Regions from separate parts of the Mesorhizobium sp. M0239 genome, predicted to be linked through region 1. Evidence: predicted binding sites of a transcription regulator. Region 1 holds the regulator's gene; the other holds the start of a gene.
What was found. The regulator PhoB, encoded in region 1, activates phosphate uptake and scavenging genes when phosphate is short. The targets are predictions, from matches to a motif close to TGTCATNNANCTGTCAT.
Positions count from the first base shown of each region.

Region 2: a site for PhoB is predicted at 1,872-1,888, ahead of phnF (phosphonate metabolism transcriptional regulator PhnF). Genes of this name have one in related genera too.

Region 1 is NZ_JAMYSG010000019.1:67,685-74,380, forward strand. Features, by position in the region: gene pstA (phosphate ABC transporter permease PstA) at 1-134, shown strand, start outside; gene pstB (phosphate ABC transporter ATP-binding protein PstB) at 152-970, shown strand; gene phoU (phosphate signaling complex protein PhoU) at 997-1,704, shown strand; gene phoB (phosphate regulon transcriptional regulator PhoB) at 1,721-2,410, shown strand; gene eglC (endo-1,3-1,4-beta-glycanase EglC) at 2,874-4,298, shown strand; gene NKI99_RS20620 (type I secretion system permease/ATPase) at 4,373-6,100, shown strand; gene NKI99_RS20625 (HlyD family type I secretion periplasmic adaptor subunit) at 6,104-6,696, shown strand, end outside.
Region 2 is NZ_JAMYSG010000034.1:51,491-58,186, reverse strand. Features, by position in the region: gene NKI99_RS28335 (zinc-binding alcohol dehydrogenase family protein) at 1-805, shown strand, start outside; gene phnF (phosphonate metabolism transcriptional regulator PhnF) at 1,085-1,834, opposite strand; gene phnG (phosphonate C-P lyase system protein PhnG) at 1,967-2,428, shown strand; gene phnH (phosphonate C-P lyase system protein PhnH) at 2,428-3,039, shown strand; gene NKI99_RS28315 (carbon-phosphorus lyase complex subunit) at 3,041-4,153, shown strand; gene NKI99_RS28310 (hypothetical protein) at 4,156-4,359, opposite strand; gene NKI99_RS28305 (alpha-D-ribose 1-methylphosphonate 5-phosphate C-P-lyase PhnJ) at 4,425-5,324, shown strand; gene phnK (phosphonate C-P lyase system protein PhnK) at 5,321-6,097, shown strand; gene phnL (phosphonate C-P lyase system protein PhnL) at 6,420-6,696, shown strand, end outside.

The DNA of each region.
Region 1 (6,696 bases):
ATATGTGGGCGAACGAGGCCGAACGCGCCTTCGTCGAGCGTATGTCCGGCGCCATCATCATCCTGCTCGTCTTCCTCATGGCCATGAACATCACCGCGATCGTGCTTCGGCGTCGGTTCGAGCGGCGCTGGTAGAAAAAAGGCATCTTGGTATGAACATCATGACCGAACAGTCCCTTGAAAACGCAGTGGGCGACAAGATGAAGTCGAACGAAGTAATCAAAATGCGCGGCGACAAGGTCGGCGTGTTCTATGGCGAGAAGCAGGCGCTGTTCGACGTCGATCTCGACGTCCGCCTGAACCAGGTGACGGCGCTGATCGGCCCCTCCGGCTGCGGCAAGTCCACCTTCCTGCGCTGCCTCAACCGCATGAACGACACCATCGATTCAGCACGGGTAACCGGCAAGATAACGCTCGACGAAGAAGACATCTACGACAAGAACATCGATGTCGTCGAACTCAGGGCGCGCGTCGGCATGGTGTTCCAGAAACCCAATCCGTTCCCCAAATCGATCTACGAGAACGTTGCCTATGGTCCGCGCATCCACGGATTGGCCAAGCGCAAGGCCGACATGGACCAGATCGTAGAGTCGAGCCTGAAGAAGGCGGCGATCTGGAACGAGGTCAAGGACCGTTTGCAAGAACCTGGCACGGGTCTTTCCGGTGGCCAGCAGCAGCGTCTGTGCATTGCACGCGCCATCGCCGTGTCACCCGAGGTGATCCTGATGGACGAACCGTGTTCGGCGCTCGACCCGATCGCCACCGCTCGCGTCGAGGAACTGATCGACGAACTGCGTCAGAACTATACCATCGTCATCGTCACCCATTCGATGCAGCAGGCAGCGCGCGTGTCGCAGCGCACCGCGATGTTCCATCTAGGCTATCTGGTCGAGGAGGGCGCCACCGACAAGATGTTCACCACCCCCGACGACAAACGCACCCAGGACTACATCACCGGCCGGTTCGGCTGAGCTCAGGCATACGAGGGACGAAGATCATGGGTGAACATACCGTCGCATCTTTCGATGAGGATCTGGAGCAGATCAGCCAGCTGATCCGCGACATGGGCGATCTCGCCCGCTCGATGGTCAGTGGCTCGACCAGGGCTTTGCTCAATTCGGACAATGCGCTGGCGCAGCGCGTGGTTTCCGATGATGCCATCATGGATGCACGCCAGCGCGAGCTGGACGATCGCGCCATCACGCTGATCGCCAAGCGCCAGCCAATGGCCAACGATCTGCGTGCGGTGGTCGGTTCGATCCGCATGGCCGGCGACCTTGAGCGCATCGGCGACCTTGCCAAGAACATCGCCAAGCGCGTCGGCACTGTCGGGCTGAGTGTCACGCCGCACGACCTTTCGCATTCGATCGACGCGATGGCGCAACTGGTGCTGATCCAGGTGCAGGGGGTCGTCGACGAGTACGCCGCCGCCGACCCGGCAGCGCTTGCCACGCTCAGAAACAATGACGAACGCATCGACGTCAAATACACCTCGGTGTTCCGCGAGCTGCTGACCTACATGATGGAAGATCCCCGCAACATCACGGCGTGCACGCACCTGTTGTTCTGCGCCAAGAACCTCGAGCGGATCGGCGACCACGTGACCAACATCGCCGAAAATGCCTACTATGTTTTGACCGGCACGCAGCTGCCAGCCAATCGTCCGAAGCAGGACGAGACGGCAATGTCCGCGCCAGCGGCATAACAGGGGTGACCAGCCGATGATCGCACCACGCATCATGGTGGTGGAGGATGAGGAGCCGCTAGGCGTGCTGCTCCGCTACAATCTTGAATCCGAAGGTTACCAGGTCGAGGTGGTGACGCGCGGCGACGAGGCCGAAATCCGGCTGCAGGAGAACGTTCCCGACCTTCTCGTGCTCGACTGGATGGTGCCGGCGGTTTCCGGCATCGAACTCTGCCGGCGCCTGCGAATGCGCCCAGAGACCGAGCGGCTGCCGATCATCATGCTGACCGCGCGAGGCGAGGAAAGCGACCGCGTGCGCGGCCTGTCGACCGGCGCCGACGACTATCTGGTCAAGCCGTTCTCGACGCCGGAGTTCATGGCCAGGGTCAAGGCGCTGCTGCGCCGGGCCAAGCCGGAAGTGCTGTCCAGCGTGCTAAAGGTCGGCGACATCGTGCTCGATCGCGAGTCGCACCGGGTCTATCGCAAGAAGAGCGAGATCCGGCTCGGGCCGACCGAATTCCGCCTGCTCGAATTCATGATGCGCCACCCCGGCCGCGTGTTCTCGCGCAGCCAGCTGCTCGACAATGTCTGGGGCGAGACGATTTACATCGACGAACGCACTGTCGACGTGCACGTCGGCCGGCTGCGCAAGGCGGTCAACAACGGCCGCATGCCTGATGTCATCCGCACCATCCGTGGGGCGGGTTACGCGATCAGGGAAGACTAGGTGGCTGTTCCGTCCCGATAGATCGTGACCGGGAAAACTCGATTAGCACGTGGTCGCCAACAGCCGCGAAGAGTGGAATGTTGCACTCGTCTCATCGATGGGGAGCGAGCACGTGACGCTTTGGCCCAAATGCGGTCATTCGAAACCTGATGAGGATGACCGCTCTTGGCGGTACGTCGCCATCTTGCCCGCAGACTCCGACCAGAAAGCCATGCAAGAATAAATTTGAGTTAACTTAGATATACGTTCGTTAAACGACGTGTGTTCTGCATAAATATACGATTTTACTAAATTGCTTCAATTTACATTGAGCCATCACCTCCTTATTCATTATCCGCCTTCCGATTATTGCGGTCTCGGATCGAATGACGATTCCGTGGAACGATCTCGTTCCTTGCAGCGTTGCTTTGGGAGCGGTCGCCGGACCTTTGACCAGGTCGGACACCATGAGGAAGGATTTCTGATGAGCACGGTCTTAAACGCCAAAGGCATCCCTCTTGCCTACACCGGCGCTTCCACTCATTGGTTCTCGGCCACCGGGTCTGGACCGGAACTGCATGGCACCTCCGGCAACGACTCCTTCTGGGGAGACACCGGCGTCACTGTCACGATCCACGGTGGCGCCGGCGACGACTACTATCATCTCTATTCCACCAACAACAAGGTGGTCGAGGATCCTGGGGCAGGGATCGACACGATCGACACATGGATGAGCTACAAGCTCCCTGACAATTTCGAGAACCTCGTCGTTACCGGCACCAACCGATTTGCGTTCGGAAATGCGTTGGACAACATCATCAAGGGCGGGTCAGGTCACCAGACGCTGGATGGCGGCAAGGGAAATGATGTCCTGATCGGCGGCGATGGCGCCGATACTTTCGCCATCTCCAAAGGTAATGGAAGCGATCTTATCTTCGATTTCGGTGCGACCGATGCGCTCCGCCTTAACGGCTACGATTTCACTTCGTTCGATGCCGTCCGTTCACAGATGGTCCAAGTGGAATCGAACGTGATGCTGAACCTCGGATCCGACGAAATCCTGGTGTTCAAGAATACGACCATCGACAAGCTGCAGCCCACCCAGTTCGAACTTCCGATAGACAAGTCCGCAATGACGCTGTCCTTCTCCGACGATTTCAACACGCTGAGCCTTCGGGACGGGCAGGACGGCACCTGGAATTCCAATTTCTGGTGGGGAGCGCCGAACGGCAGCACGTTGAGCAGCAATGGTGAGTTGCAGTGGTATATCGACGCCAATTATGGCCCGACGAGTTCGGTCCATCCGTTCAGCGTTGAGAACGGCGTCCTCACCATCACCGCCGCGCAGGCGCCGGAGGACATCAAGCCTCTGATCAACAACTACGAATACACCTCGGGGATCCTGACGACCCACGACACCTTCTCGCAAACCTACGGCTATTTCGAAATGCGGGCGGATCTTCCTGAAACAGCCGGAGCCTGGCCGGCGTTCTGGCTGCTTCCGGAGGACGGATCGTGGCCGCCGGAGCTGGACGTTGTCGAAACGCGCGGCCAGGACCCGAACACGCTCTACATGACGGCGCATTCCAATGAGACGGGAGCGCACACGAAGGTTTCGTCAACGGTGAACGTTGCGGATACCGACGGTTTCCACACCTATGGCCTGCTCTGGACGAAGGATGAGCTTGTCTGGACCTACGATGGTGTAAAGGTCGCTCAAGCAGCGACGCCGGCCGACATGCACGATCCCATGTATATGCTGGCCAATCTCGCGGTGGGCGGCATTGCCGGCCAGCCTCCTGACCATCTGGCTACGCCAGCGGAGATGAAGATCGACTACATCCGCGCCTATACGCTGGACGACCTGCAGCACCACCCCTTGGACATCGCCGGCGACCATTCGGTCTAAGCGACGCCCTTATGTTGGGGCCATGAGCCGTTAGGAGCGCGGGAATGATTGCACGGTCTGATCTGCGGGCAGTCTTGAGGCGCGCCATCGCCGATGTCGGTGTTTTTTCGTTCCTCATCAACATCCTGCTATTGGTGATCCCCCTTTATCTGTTGCAGGTCTATGACCGCGTCCTGCCTTCCTCCAGCGTCGAGACGCTTCTTTACCTCTCTGCTATCGCGGTTCTCGCACTCGCCTTTCTCGGTCTCCTCGATGCGGTCCGCTCCGTTTACACGCAGCGCGTTGCAGCCATTGTCGACAACAGACTGGGCGCGAGGACATTCGCCGTCTCGCTGGAGGCTAAGTACGCCGGGGGAGCAGCCCTGCCTCCACTGCGCGACCTTGCCTCGGTATGCGCCTTCATCAGGTCACGTGGCGCGGCGGTCTTGTTCGACCTGCCGTTTGCTCCGTTCTTCCTCGCCCTGCTGTACCTCATCCATCCTTTGCTGTTCTGGCTTACGCTGGCGGGATCTGGTCTGTTGCTTGCGCTGGTCGTGGCAAATCAGTTTGCCATCGGCAAGAATGATGCCTTGTCGGCGGAACGCTCGGCTGTTGCCAGCCTGTCGGAGCAGGCCTTTGCCCGGAATGCAGAGACGCTGCGCGCCATGGGCATGATCCAAAACGCCGCGCGAGTGTGGGGAAGGCACGTGGCGGAGGCGCTAGTCCTGCATGACCGTTCGTCGATGGCCAACGCGATTTTCAGTGGAACGTCGCGAGCCGTACGCATGATGCTTCAGCTAGCAATACTGGGTGTCGGAGCATGGCTCGTGCTGCAAGGGAAGATGACGGCCGGCATGATCTTCGCGTCTTCCCTGGTGTCGTCCCGTGCGCTGCAGCCGCTCGACCAACTGATCGGGTCATGGCGGCAGATCGTCGACGCCAGACGATCGTGGAAGCGTTTGGACAAGGCGTTTTCCGCCCATCCGGCGCATGCGCAAAAACTGACCTTGCCGGACCCGTCCGGCGAAATTGTCGTGCAGGGCCTCATCTTTGTCGCGCCGAACGCCACACCCGGCACCGAACCCATCATCAAGAGACTGAACTTCCGCATCGGCGCAGGCGAAGCGGTGGCGATAATAGGTCCGAGCGGAGCCGGCAAGTCCACCCTGGCAAGATTACTTGTCGGTGCGATTCAGGCAACCAGCGGCTGCGTCAGGATTGATGGCGCCGATCTCAGAACCTGGGACGAGAAGCAGCTTGGCCGGCATATCGGATATCTCGCTCAGGAGGTGGAGCTCTTTCCCGGATCGATCGCGGAAAATGTCGCCCGCTTTGAACCCGATGCGAATGACGCCTCTATCGTCGAGGCAGCAAAGAATGCCCGGGCGCATGAGCTGATACTGGAGCAGCGAGACGGCTATCAGACCAGAATAGGTTCGTCGGACAGAACACTGTCGGGCGGCGAACGCCAAAGGATCGGGCTGGCGCGCGCTTTTTACGGCAATCCGCATGTTCTCGTTCTGGATGAGCCCAGTACCCATCTCGACGGCAGCGGCGAAGCCGCGCTCGAAGAAGTGCTTGCCGCCGCGAAAGCGGCGGGCGTTACGACAATCGTGATAACGCACCGCCCTTCGGTCGCCGCAGCCTGCGACCGCGTGATGCTTCTACGCAGCGGAGTGATCGAAGCCTTCGGTCCAAGCGGCGACGTGATGCGGCAGCCAATCGCCGGCATCGGCCTTGCCCCACAGCGCAGCATGGCGGTGACAGGGTCTTTTGCAACGACGAACCGCGGCACCCCTCATAGTGTCCGCTTTGGATCGTAGAAGATGACAGCACAGAGCCTCGTCCGGGAAGGCACAGCACGCACCGACATTCGCCGGGTGGCATTCGCCGGATACGCGGCAATGGCGATATTGATGGGTTGCTTTGGCTATTGGGCGGTCAGTGCACCGTTGTCCGGCGCGGTCATCACGCAAGGCACAATCTCGGCGACAGGCGGGAACATCCTCATCCAGCATCCCGAGGGCGGCATCATCCAAGAGTTGCTCGTCCATGAGGGTGATCGGGTGCAACAGGCCCAGGAACTGATCCTGCTGGATCGAACAGCCGCGCAAGCCGAACTCAACCGGCTGACGAGACAGTCGATCGCGTTGAAGGCCAGCGCCTCGCGGCTGGAGGCGGAACGCGACGGGTTGGATCGGCTTGCGCCAATCACAGAGGCTGCGCCGGCACCGTTCCAACACAATTTCGAGGTCCTGGTTCAAGAACAGCAGAAGGAATTCAACGCCAGGCTCGCCCGATTTCGATCGGAACAATCGATCCTCAGGCAACGGGTTGCCATGCATCGCCAGTCTGTTGTCGGATTGCAGGCCCAGAAACAGGCCATTGAGCAACAGGCCGAAGTCGTGAAGAAAGAACT
Region 2 (6,696 bases), on a different contig from region 1:
CGGCGTCGATCTTGCCGTTGGTGAGCCCGTGGTGATCAACCCCTATCTTTCCTGCGGCAAGTGCATCGCCTGCCGGCACGGCAAGCCCAATTGCTGCGTCAGGATCGAGGTCTTGGGCGTGCATCGAGACGGCGCCATGTGCGAACGGATTCTGGTGCCGGCGCAAAATCTCTATCCCGCCAACGGCCTTTCGCTGGCCGACGCCGCCGCAGTCGAGTTCCTGGCCATCGGCGCGCATGCAGTGCGGCGCGCCCGCGCCGACCCCGGCGCCCGCACGCTGGTCATCGGCGCTGGCCCGATCGGGCTCGGCACCGCCATCTTCGCCCGCATCGCCGGGCTCGACGTGACGCTGCTCGACATGAGCAGTGAAAGGCTCGCCTTCGCCGCAAATGAGCTTGGTTTCCAGACCCTCGACGGGTCGCGCGGCGCGGTGCCCGATCTGGTCAAGGGAGCGACATCAGGCGAAGGCTTCGATGTCGTCTTCGACGCCACCGGCAACACCCAATCGGTGCAGTCGGCTTTCGCCCATGTCGCGCATGGCGGAACGCTGGTGCTGGTCTCCGTCGTCAAGGACGACATCAGCTTTTCCGATCCGGAATTCCACAAGCGCGAGATGACGCTGATCGGCAGCCGCAACGCGCTGCGCGCCGACTTCGATCACGTCGCCGCCTCGATCCGCAACGGCGCCGTGCCCCTGGCCAAGCTCGTCACACACCGCACCACACTCGCCGGCACGCCGCGCGATCTCGCCCGCTGGGCACACGAGAAATCCGGCCTGATCAAGGCTGTGATCGAGGTCGGATAGAGGCGCCTGTTCGACACGAATTCGGAGATCGTTGAGCGCCCAACTTGGTAGATCTGATGCTTTGGCGACTAGCCGCAACATCCATCGCTTCGTCATCCTATGGCGGAGCGAGGAGCGAAGCGACGCGGCGCAGACCATAGGATCCATGCCGTGACCTGAGAGCGTTGCTTCGGTGCAGAATTCTGCGCCGCTGCGCTCTTCGCCCGAGATCGCGGCATGGATCCTTGGGTCTCCGCGACGGAGCTGCGCTCCTGCTTCGCCCAAGGATGACGACGTTAGCTACAGCGCCGACAGCTTCAGCTCCACCCGCTCGGCCGGGAAGCGCGACTCGGAAAACTGGATCGGCTGGCCGTCCGGCGTGACGTTGACGGCAACCGTGACCAGCACGATGGCGCCCGGCAGCAGGTCGAGGTCGGCAAGGTCCGCCGCATCGGCATGGCGCGCCGACAGCACGGTCGATTGCCGGAGATAGTCGTCGATGCCGAAACGCGCCAGCGATGCGGTGATCGAGCCGGTTTGCGCCATCGCGGCATCGATGCCGGCAAAGCGCCGGGCCTCGAACCAGCCGGCAGCACGCGACACCGGCCGTCCGTCGGCTTCGCCGCGCGTTTCCAACCGGATCACATCGGCTCCCCTGGCAAGGCCAAGGCCCTCGGCAACGCGCTGGCTGGCCGGCTCGATCGACGAGGCGAGCAGGACGATGTGCCGTTCCGTCGTTTGCCCTTGCAGCCCTGTCGAAAAGCGTGTGCGCGCGCCGATCGGATAGGACAGCCGCTTGCGCGACAGTACGAAGGTGCCGCGCCCCTGCTCGGCCCGCAGCACGCCTTCCCTTACAAGGGCCGATATGGCGCTGCGCACCGTGTGACGGTTGACGCCATAGCGTTCTGCCAGCGCCACCTCCGGCGGCAACGCTGCATTCTCCGTGAAATCGCCGATGGCGATCGCATGCAGGATCTTGTCGGCGATCTGCCGCCACAGCGAAACGCCACTGCGCCGCTCGATGCTGTCCGCTGCCAGCCGCCCGACTATCATTGCCCCAACCTTCCAGCGCCCAGTCTTATATCGCTGTCATCCACCCGTCATGGACACGCATTAGATAATAGGTATAATTTGTATAGTTGTCTATATCAATAGACAAATTGACAAAGAGGAATGCTGCTGATGCGAGGACAGGAAGCCCGCGACCAGGCCGAGCGCAAGGCCGCCATGGCGACACTGGCGCAATCCAGCGGCGATGACATCGTCCGGCTCTGGAATGAAGCCGGATTGCCTTCGGAAGCAGAACTGCTGCGCGGCCCCGAGACCGGGCTGGTCACCGTGCGCGGCCGCATCGGCGGCGGCGGCGCGCCCTTCAACGTCGGCGAGGCGACCGTCACCCGCGCCACCGTCCGGCTGCCCTCCGGGCAGGTCGGACATTGCTATGCGCTTGGCCGCGACAAGCAGAAGGCGAAGCTGGCGGCCATCGCCGACGCGCTGTGGCAGGACCCTGCCCGCCGCAATGAAGTCGAGACCGGACTGATAGCGCCCCTGCGGTCGGCTCTGACCGCAGCGCATGAAAAACGCCGCGCCGAGACGGCGGCAACGAAGGTGGATTTCTTCACCATGGTTCGCGGAGAAGACTGATGGACATTGCAGCGCAATCGATAGAGGGCGGTTTCGCCGATCCGGTCTTCAATGCCCAGACGGTGTTCCGCGCCGTCATGGACGCAATGGCGCGGCCAGGCAGCGTGCAGCCGCTGCCGGCCTTCGCCCGCCCGCCGGCGCCGCTCTCGGCGGCCGCCGGCGCCATCGCACTGGCGCTGTGCGATAACGACACCCCGCTCTGGCTCGACCCGGCCCTGCAAGCTTCCACCGCGATCAGATCCTGGCTTGGGTTCCACACCGGCGCGCCCGTGGCCAACACACCGGCCGATGCGCATTTCGCCTTCATCGCGGCCCCGGCCGAGATGATGTCGCTCGATGGTTTTTCGCAGGGCACGCAGGATTATCCCGACCGTTCGACCACGCTGATCCTGCAAGTCGGCGATCTCGTCTCCGGCACGCCGCTGTTGCTTGAAGGTCCCGGCATCGAAACCAGCGCCACGATCGCGCCGGCACAGATGCCGCGCCATTTCGTCGAGCAGTGGAAACAGAACATCAAGCGCTTTCCCAGAGGCGTCGACATCATACTCGCCACCGCTGATGGCATTGCCTGCCTGCCGCGCACGACGCGCATCAAGACGATGGAGGCGTAAGATGTATGTCGCGGTGAAAGGTGGCGAAGCCGCAATCGCCAACGCCCACAGCCTGCTTGCCGACCGCCGCCGCGGCGACCGTTCGCTGCCGGCACTACGTCTCGACCAGATCGTCGAGCAGCTGGCGCTCGGCGTCGATCGGGTGATGAGCGAAGGCTCGCTCTATGATCGTGAACTGGCCGCACTCGCCATCGTCCAGGCGCGCGGCGACATGATCGAGGCGATCTTCCTGGTGCGCGCCTATCGCACCACGCTGCCACGCTTCGGCTACTCCAGGCCCATCGACACCGCCGGGATGCTGGTCGAGCGACGTGTGTCGGCGACCTACAAGGATCTGCCCGGCGGCCAGTTGCTCGGGCCCACTTTCGACTACACCCACCGGCTGCTCGATCCCGAGCTTGCCGCCGGCGCTGACGTCGCCCAGCCCTTGCTGCGCGAGACGGAAGCGCAAGCCATGCCGCGCGTATCGGCGATCCTCGACCGCGAAGGCCTGATCGAACCCGACGGCGACATGCCGCAGGATCACGTCCCCGGCGACATCACCCGCGAGCCGCTCGAATTCCCGATGGCGCGCGACATCCGCCTGCAGGCGCTGTCACGCGGCGATGAAGGGTTTCTGCTGGCGCTCGGCTATTCCACCCAGCGCGGCTATGCCCGCAACCATCCCTTCGTCGGCGAGATCCGCATGGGCGAGGTCGAGCTCGAGCTCGACGTGCCCGAGCTGCCCTTCGCGGTGCCGCTCGGCACTGTCCGCGTCACCGAATGCCAGATGGTCAACCAGTTCAAAGGCTCGGCCAAGGCGCCGCCGCAATTCACCCGCGGCTACGGCCTGGTCTTCGGCCAGAGCGAGCGCAAGGCGATGGCGATGGCGCTGTGCGACCGGGCGCTGCGCGCGAAGGAGCTCGGCGAGGATGTCGTCGCCGCGGCCCAGGACGAGGAGTTCGTCATTTCGCATTCCGACAACGTCCAGGCGACCGGCTTCGTCGAACATCTGAAGCTGCCGCACTATGTCGACTTCCAGGCCGAACTCGACCTCGTGCGCCGTATGCGCGCCGAATACGACGCCCGCGGAAATGCCGACATGCTGGAAGACAAGAAGGAGGCGGCGGAATGAGCCTAGTCGCCCGACCCGCCATCACCGCCACCGCTGTCGTGCGAATGGTCGCCATGCCCGCCACTGTAGCCGCCGCCGATGCCAACGCTCTCGCCATGCGCGCCTTCCCTGGCTGCGGGAAAAACCATTCTTCGGAGGATAAACGCGACCACGCCGACGAACGCCAGCAGCAGAATTCCGATATGCAGCCAAGCGGTCTGGGTCATCCGATTTCGCCCCTGTTTCCGCGTCCTGGACGCCAATTCAATAGCACAATGTGGATGTGATCGCCATGACCGACATCGCCACCTACAACTTCGCCTATCTCGACGAGCAGACCAAAAGGATGATCCGCCGGGCGATCCTCAAGGGCATCGCCATTCCCGGCTACCAGGTGCCGTTTGCCTCGCGCGAAATGCCGATGCCCTATGGCTGGGGCACCGGCGGCGTCCAGGTCACCGCTTCGATCATCGGCCCCGACGATATGCTGAAGGTCATCGATCAGGGCGCCGACGACACCACCAACGCGGTGTCGATCCGTGCCTTCTTCAAGAAGGTCGCCAATGTTGCGGTGACCACCGATACTGCCAGCGCCACCATCATCCAGACCCGCCACCGCATCCCCGAGCATCCGCTGACTGCGGGCCAGGTGCTGGTCTACCAGGTGCCGATCCCGGAGCCCCTGCGCTTCCTCGAACCGCGCGAGACCGAAACGCGAAAAATGCATGCGCTGGAGGAATATGGCCTCATGCATGTGAAGCTCTACGAGGACATCGCCAAGCACGGCCGCATCGCCACCACCTATGCCTATCCGGTCAAGGTCGAGGGCCGCTATGTGATGGACCCGTCGCCGACGCCGAAATTCGACAATCCCAAGATGCACCGCTCGCCGGCCTTGCAGCTGTTCGGCGCCGGGCGCGAAAAGCGCATCTATGCGGTGCCACCCTTCACCGAAGTGGTCAGCCTCGACTTCGAGGATCATCCGTTCGAGGTGCAGACTTTCGACCAGCCCTGCGCGCTGTGCGCGGCCGAGAATGTCTATCTCGACGAGGTCATCCTCGACGACCATGGCGGTCACATGTTCGTCTGCTCCGACACCGACCATTGCGAGAAGCGGCGGGCGGACGGCCATCACGGCCACCTCGCCCCGGAAACCCATCTTGCCCCAGGAAACATGGAGCCGGCGCAATGACCGACGAACCGCTGCTGCGCGTCTCGGCGCTCTCCAAATTCTACGGCTCGCGCGTTGGCTGCGACAACGTCTCCTTCGACCTGTGGCCGGGTGAAGTCCTGGCTGTCGTCGGCGAGTCCGGCTCCGGCAAGACGACATTGCTCAACTGCCTGTCGACCCGGCTGTTGCCCAGTTCCGGCACCGCCAGCTACCGCATGCGCGACGGCCAGTTCCGCGAACTCTACCGCATGAGCGAGGCCGAGCGCCGCTTCCTGATGCGCACCGACTGGGGTTTTGTTCACCAGAACCCGGCCGACGGCCTGCGCATGACGGTGTCGGCCGGCGCCAATGTCGGCGAGCGGCTGATGGCGGTCGGCGACCGCCACTATGGCAAGATCCGCGCCACCGCCGTCGACTGGCTGTCGCGTGTCGAGATCGACGAGGACCGCATCGACGACGAGCCGCGCGCCTTCTCCGGCGGCATGCGCCAGCGCCTGCAGATCGCCCGCAACCTCGTCACCGGGCCACGGCTGGTGTTCATGGATGAGCCGACCGGCGGCCTCGACGTCTCGGTCCAGGCGCGCCTGCTCGACCTGCTGCGCGGGCTGGTCACCGACCTTGGTCTCGCGGCCATCGTAGTCACCCACGACCTTGCCGTGGCGCGGCTTCTGTCGCAGCGCATGATGGTGATGAAGGACGGCCGCGTCGTCGAAAGCGGTCTCACCGACCGCGTGCTCGACGACCCGCGCGCGCCTTACACGCAGTTGCTCGTTTCCTCGATTCTGCAGGTTTGACGATGAAGTCTCAAAGCGCGTGTTCGCGAAACCTTGGCGCGAGGCACCCCCCTCTGGCCTGCCGGCCATCTCCCCCGCAAGGAGGGAGATCGGCTGTCCCTGCTGCGTTCACCAATTACCAAGGCTGCAAGAAAAGCGCTGCGGGTGAAGCTGCCAATCTCCACCCTTGCGGGGGAGATGTCCGGCAGGACAGAGGGGGGTGCCTCGCGCCGACACCTCGCAAACACCCGCTTCGAGATTTCACCGTTATTCCGCACATGCAATTGCATTGGCCAGAGGGGGGTGCTGGCCCGCAAACCAACAGCGATTGGAGGACCTTCTGATGCCGACGCCCCTCGTTGTCTCAGACGTCGCCAAGAGCTTCACCATGCATCTGCGCGACGGCATCAAATTGCCTGTTATCGCCGGTGTCTCGTTCTCGATCAGGGCCGGCGAATGCACCGTGCTCGGCGGCCCGTCCGGCGCCGGCAAGAGCTCGATCCTGAAGATGCTCTACGGCAACTATGCCGTTGACGAGGGCCAGATCATCGTCAGCCATGATGACGGGCTGATCGACCTTGCCACCGCCAGCCCGCGCACCGTGCTTGCCATACGCCGGC